Methylomagnum ishizawai: one gene and its partner. The protein of the gene in region 1 interacts with the protein of each later gene in a pairwise test. Links are inferred from orthologs where the notes say so. Each region holds a gene or a part of one and is shown on either strand. Other genes may lie near its edges.

Region 1 (3,064 bases):
ATGGGGCTGCCGTGGACCCGGTTCACGGCGTCGATCACTTCCCGCACGCTGTAGCCGTGGCCGTAGCCGCAGTTCAGCGTGGCCGAAGCCCCGCCGCCCCTCAGATGGTCCAGGGCGCAGATATGGGCGTCGGCCAGGTCGCTGACATGGATGTAGTCGCGCACGCCGGTCCCGTCCGGGGTCGGATAATCGGTGCCGAACACCCGGAGTTTCTCGCGCTTGCCCACCGCCACTTCCGCCGCGACCTTGATGAGCAGGGTGGCGTCGCGGGTGGATTGGCCGATGCGGCCCTCGGGGTCGGAACCCGCCACGTTGAAATAGCGCAGGATCACATGCTTGAGCGGGGTGGCGGCGGACAGGTCGCGCAGCATCGTCTCGCTCATCAGCTTGGAGCCGCCATAGGGGTTGATGGGCGCGGTGGGCGCGGTTTCGGCGCAAACCGCGGTGTCGGGAATGCCGTAGGTGGCGGCGGTCGAGGAAAAGATGAAATGCGCGACCCCGGCCTCGGCGGCGCATTGCAGCAGGTTGCGGGTCTTGCAGGTGTTGTTGCCGTAATATTTCAAGGGATCGGCGACCGATTCCGGCACGATGGTGTGGGCGGCGAAATGCAGGATCGCCCCGATTTGGTAGTCCTTGAGGATGCGGCGGACCAGTTCCGTGTCGCCGGTGTCGCCCTCGATCAATTCGCCGTACAGCACGGCTTCGCGGAAGCCGGTCGAAAGATTGTCGAGGACGACGATGCGCTCGCCCCTTTCCCCCAGTTGCTTGACGACATGGCTGCCGATATAGCCGGCCCCGCCGGTCACTAATACGCCTGGATTTTGCTGCATGGATGGCTCCTTGGTGTCGAGGTTCTCTGGTTTCGGCTTCCGTGGACTTAGAGGAAGGCGTCGAAGGGTTCGATTTCGACGCCGCCGCCGGGTTCGACCCCGGCGTTGTCGGCGGGCAGGACGATATAGCAATTGGCCCGGCTCAGGGAAGACAGCCGGTCGCTGCCCTGGCCCGCGTCCGCCGTCACGATGAATGCCCCGTCCGGCCCGCGCCGGTAGAGGCCGCGCTGGAACTCCATGCGGCCCGGCTTTTTGCGCAAGCGGGTTTCGCAGCGGGCGGGGAGGCGCAGGGGCGGGCGGGGCCGCTCGCCCATCAGCCGCGCCAGCGCCGGCCGCACCAATTGCCGGAACGTCACCGCCACCGCCACCGGATTGCCGGGCAGGCCGAAGCAATGCGCCGCGCCGATGCGGCCATAGGCGAAGGGTTTGCCGGGCTTGATGGCGACTTTCCAGAATTCGAACTGGCCGATGTCGCGCAAGACCTCGACCACGAAATCGGCCTCGCCCACCGATGCCCCGCCGGTGCTGACGATGGCGTCGGCCTGGACGGAGGCCGCCAGCAAAACCCGCCGCAGCGCTTCCGGGTCGTCCGCGACGGTGCCGAAATCCAGGATTTCCGCGCCGAGTTCGGCCAGCAGGGCGTCGAGCAGGTAGCGGTTGCTGTCGTGGATTTGGCCGGGAGCCAGGGTTTCCCCGACCGGGCGCAGTTCGTCGCCGGTCGAGAGGATGGCGACCTTGATCCGCCGTAGCACCGGGACTTCGGCCAATCCGGCGGCGGCCAGCAAGCCCAGGTCGGCGGCTTCCAGGCGTTTGCCCTGGGGCAGCAAGGCTTGTCCGGCTTGGAGTTCGCCGCCCTGGGGGCGGATGTTCGCGCCCGCTTGCACGGTGGCGGCGAGTTGGATCGCATCGTCCGTGCGCCCGACTTGCTCCTGCATGACCACGGCGTCGGCCCCTTCCGGCAGGACCGCGCCGGTGAAGATGCGGACGCATTGGCCCCGCCCGACCGCGCCCGTGAACGGCTGGCCCGCCCAGGCGGTGCCGATGACGGCGAGCGTGGCCTGGGGGCCGCTATCTTCCGCCCGCAGGGCGTAGCCGTCCATGGCCGAATTGGCGAAGGGCGGCAGGTCCAGCGGCGAGGCCGGGGCCAGGGCGAGGATGCGGCCCCTGGCGGGTTTCAGCGCGACCGTTTCGGATTCCGCGATGGGTTCGATGCGGGCGACAAGGCGCTCCAGGGCGGATTCCAGGGTCAGCGTCCTGGGTTCGGCGCAAAAATCAGGGGTGTCGGTGGCCAAGGAAGTCTTCCAGGATGAAGCGGAGTATCTGTCCGGGATCGTTGATATCCAAGCAGGGGACCGTGGGCTTGGGGTGGGGTTCGGCGTCGGTCGCCACGGCGATGATGTGGCTGTCGTGCGGGAACAGCGGCGGCTGGCCTAGGGCGGGCCGGTGCAATTCGATCTTGGGGAAGGCTTCCCATTTGAAGCCTTCCACCAGGATCAGGTCCAGTCCGGTCTGGTCGAAATAGGCCAATTCGCCGTCCAGGTGGGGCTCCTGGGGTTCCGGGTGTTCGGTGATGATGGCCCGGCGGTGCGAGGCGCTGAGCATGACCGGACTGGCCCCGGCCATCCGCAGGGTGTGGCTGTCCTTGCCGGGATGGTCGATCTCGAAAGCGTGGTGGCTATGCTTGATGAGGCCGACCCGCAGCCCCTGGGCCTTGAACAGTGGGATCAGTTGTTTCAGGAGGGTGGTTTTGCCGGTGCCGCTGGGGGCGGCGAAGCCGAGCAGGGGCACCTGGGCGTTGGCTAGGGGCGTGTCAGACAAGGCGGAGTCCCTTGCACGGCCTACCGGAATCGGGACAGGTTAAATGATGTTCGACCACGAACAGGCCGGTGGCGACCAAGGCATCCATCACGCTGTTTTCGGCCTGTTTAATATCGGGGTTCCGGGCGAATTGACGTAGCCAGTAGTCGAGGGAATGGGGTTTCGGGTGTTCGGCCAAAGCCCCTTTTTGTTGGCCTTGGATGATGTAGTCGCGGCCCGATGCGCGGATATGGGCGACAAGCCCATGCTCGTCGAATCGGCCTCCGTAGGGCAAGTCGATCATGTCTCCTCCTGATACCCGACGGGTTCAACCGTGCCCGTAATAATCCTTGTACCAAGCCACGAAGCGGGCGATGCCGGTTTCGATGGGCGTGGCGGGCGCGTAGCCCACATCCCGCGCCAGATCGGCCACATCG
Region 2 (2,981 bases), 1.2 Mb from region 1 along the record:
TCGGGCCGAGGATTTCGGCATCGACCTGGAGAAGCACCGGCATGCGATCCTGAATGCCTTCGGCTGAATATCGCTGGCCCTTGGGGCTCCGGTCGGACGGCCCGCGCTCCAAGCGCCCGGTGGTTTTTCAGGGATTCTTCCCGGTCCCGGCGGCTCCCGGCAGTACCGGGAAACACCCCTCCGCCTCCTTCTTCGCCGCCTTCAGCCGGTCGCGCAATTCCTTCGATTTCGGCGGATCGCGGAATTCGCCGCCCTTTTCGCCGGGGGTGTCGAACATATAGGTGAAGGTCAGCGCCTCCGAATAATCCTGGTAATTCAAGCGGCCTGCGATTTTATCCACCGCGCAGACGCAGTGGTACAGGTTGTCGAGGTTCTGCCCGCCGCGTTCCGCCATGCATTGCATGACATATTCGACCCGCGCCTGGGTCGGGAAATCGTTGACCGGCGCGGCGGCTTCCTTGGCCGGGGCGGCGGGTTTCGGGGCCGGGTGGCGGGGGGCGGCGGAGGGGGCGGCGGCGGCCAGCGAGGCGGCCAGGGCCCAAGCGATGCGGACGGTTCGGTTCATTGCTGTGCTTTCGGGTGGTGGGGCGGAAAACCGGCGGAATGATAGGGGGCGGGCCGGTCCTATGCAATTCTCACGGCTCGGCGGCGAAGTCCACGATTTCCCGTAGTTGCCGGTTCATGCCGCGGGCGAACTCGTTCATTTGGGGATTGGCCGAATCGGTGGGCAGCAGATGGGTTGTGATATGGACCCGGCCCCGTTCCGAGCGCACCGACACGTTGCAGGGCATGTAGGACACCGCTTCCGGTTCGAGTTCCAGCATCCGCCGGGCCAGGCTCAGGTTGCAGAACTGGATCGTGTCGTAGTCGGGGAAGGCGATGTGTTCGCGCTCGCGGATCACGCCGCCGATCTTGTTGTGGCCGGTGATGCGGAAATTGCGCTCGGTGATGGCGAGTTCCAGTTCGGCCAGCACATCGGCGTAGGGCTTGGCGGTCTCGGCGTGGTAATAGCCGGGTCCGGGCCGGGTGGCGCAGGCTGGCAAGCCCAGTAGGGTGAATGCGAGAATCGCGGCGGGAATCCTGGACATGGGAGGTCGCTGGAAATAGGGATGGGGTTAGGATATCACCATGGTTTTCGACCGGGCAAAGATAACCGGCGTGGTGCTGGCCGGGGGCCGGGGCCTACGCATGGGCGGCGAGGACAAGGGCTTGCTGCCGTTCCGGGGGCGGCCCTTGGCGGGCTATGCCGTGGCGGCGTTGGAACAGGTGGCGGGCCGCGTCCTGGTCAACGCCAACCGCAACCCGGAGCTGTACGCCCGCTTCGGCCATCGCGTGATCGCCGACCCCGGCGGGGGCTTCGACGGTCCCCTGGCCGGCCTGCTGGGCGCGATGCGGGCGGCGGACACCCCCTACGTGCTGACGGTGCCCTGCGATTGTCCGTTCGTCACCGGGCCGCTGTTGGCGCGCCTGCCGCTCCAACGCGAGGCCACGGGCGCCGCCTTGTGCGCGGCCCACGATGGCGAACGCCTGCATCCGGTGTTCCTGCTGGCGGAGCGGGGCCTGGCGGACGATCTCGAAGCCTATCTCGCCGGTGGACAGCGCAAGGTCCAGGCCTGGCTGTACCGGCACCACCCGGTCCTGGTCGATTTTTCCGACCATCCCGAAGTGTTCGCCAATCTCAACACCCCCGCCGAATTAGTCGCTTTGGAATAACATGGGTCCGTGGAAACCGGTCCGGCGTTGCGTTTTTGTCAATGTCCGCCCTGGGATTTGTCACGGCCCGTCCCTGGGGGACAGGCAGCCGTTTAGCTTGTAGAATCCAGCCATCACCATAAATCAGGCCCGGGATCGCACCCATGCATACCGAATCCATCGAAGACCACGTCGGCTATACCCTGCGCGGCCAGGGCGAAATCCTCGAAAAACTCAGGCTGATGCAGCGCAAAAGGTGCTTGGTGACCGCCCACCATCAAGATTCCAAGGCCAATTTGGTGACGGCCATCGTCGAGATACTGCCGGAGCGGGGCTGGATCGTGTTCGATATGGGGTCCAACGAGGCCGTGAACCGCCAGTTCGCCAAGGCCCGGCCCCTGGTGTTCATGGCCCAGGTGGAGGGCGTGCGGAGCCAGTTCGTGGTGGAGGGCTTGACCGAGACCACTTGGCGGGGCGAACCGGTGTTCGCCGCGCCGCTGCCGCAGTCCTTGTTCTGGCACCAACAGCGCGAGTTCTACCGGGTGGCGATCCCGCTGGCGATGCCGGTCAAATGCCGGGTCGGGCTGGAGGGCGGCGCGGTGGAATTCGGCGTGTACGACCTCAGCCTCTCCGGGCTGTCGCTGTCCGATAAGAACGCCCGTATCGGTGCCGCCCTGGAGGTCGGCCATACCCTGGAGGCTTGCAAGCTCTCCATCCCGAGCCAGCCCGAAATCCCGGTGAACCTGGAAATCCGCAACAAAATCCCCCAGGTCCGGCCCGACCGGCCCCAGGCCCAGCGGGTGGGCTGCGCTTTCCGCGGCCTGGGCCGGGGGGCGGAGACCCAGTTGCAGAAGTTCATTTTCGAGGTGGAACTGTGGCAGAAGCGGCTGGGCGCGGCGGCGCGGTACCAATCCAAATAAGCCGGCGGCCCTGGCGGCACCGCGCTGGCGATCCTTGATTTCGGCGGGAATGCCCAAATCCGGCGCCGCGCCGCCCGTGCCGGAGTTTCCCGCCTTGCCGACCGCCCGGCCTGGCCTTGGGGGCCGATCCTACCGGCGTGTTTCCGTCCGTGAATTTTTTCACGGCGGTTCGGATTTATCGTGGATTTGATCTACGCTTGAAAACGGTTGTCCGGTGTCCAGTCTCGCCACCGGACCCTTGACACCGATTTCACCGAAAGGGAACACACCATGTCCATCAAACCGTTGTCCTTGATCCTGGGTTTCCTCGCCGCCGGCGTGGCCGTCGCGGCGGAACAATCCGGCACCCACCCGCCCCAGACCACCACC

The links. The genes of interacting proteins can lie anywhere in the genome.
Region 2: the proteins of moeA (region 1) and mobA interact in binary tests that used the Escherichia coli proteins (3 or more experiments, as listed by UniProt). The link is inferred for Methylomagnum ishizawai from one-to-one orthologs.

Annotation. Positions count from the first base shown.
Region 1 is NZ_AP019783.1:3,836,927-3,839,990, reverse strand. Bases 1-2,993 are described here. They hold moeA (molybdopterin molybdotransferase MoeA), read right to left. Parts: upstream 2,123-2,993; coding sequence 878-2,122; downstream 1-877. Other genes in these bases: K5658_RS17365 (NAD-dependent epimerase), read right to left, coding at 2,956-2,993; K5658_RS17370 (hypothetical protein), read right to left, coding at 2,641-2,931; mobB (molybdopterin-guanine dinucleotide biosynthesis protein B), read right to left, coding at 2,103-2,648; galE (UDP-glucose 4-epimerase GalE), read right to left, coding at 1-830. Outside these bases: more of K5658_RS17365, read right to left, coding at 2,994-3,064. UniProt on the Escherichia coli protein: Catalyzes the insertion of molybdate into adenylated molybdopterin with the concomitant release of AMP.
Region 2 is NZ_AP019783.1:2,646,259-2,649,239, reverse strand. Bases 11-2,920 are described here. They hold mobA (molybdenum cofactor guanylyltransferase MobA), read left to right. Parts: upstream 11-1,128; coding sequence 1,129-1,713; downstream 1,714-2,920. Other genes in these bases: K5658_RS11960 (hypothetical protein), read left to right, coding at 2,883-2,920; K5658_RS11965 (flagellar brake protein), read left to right, coding at 1,857-2,612; K5658_RS11975 (DUF302 domain-containing protein), read right to left, coding at 636-1,088; K5658_RS11980 (hypothetical protein), read right to left, coding at 128-565; K5658_RS11985 (HD-GYP domain-containing protein), read left to right, coding at 11-67. Outside these bases: more of K5658_RS11985, read left to right, coding at 1-10; more of K5658_RS11960, read left to right, coding at 2,921-2,981. UniProt on the Escherichia coli protein: Transfers a GMP moiety from GTP to Mo-molybdopterin (Mo-MPT) cofactor (Moco or molybdenum cofactor) to form Mo-molybdopterin guanine dinucleotide (Mo-MGD) cofactor.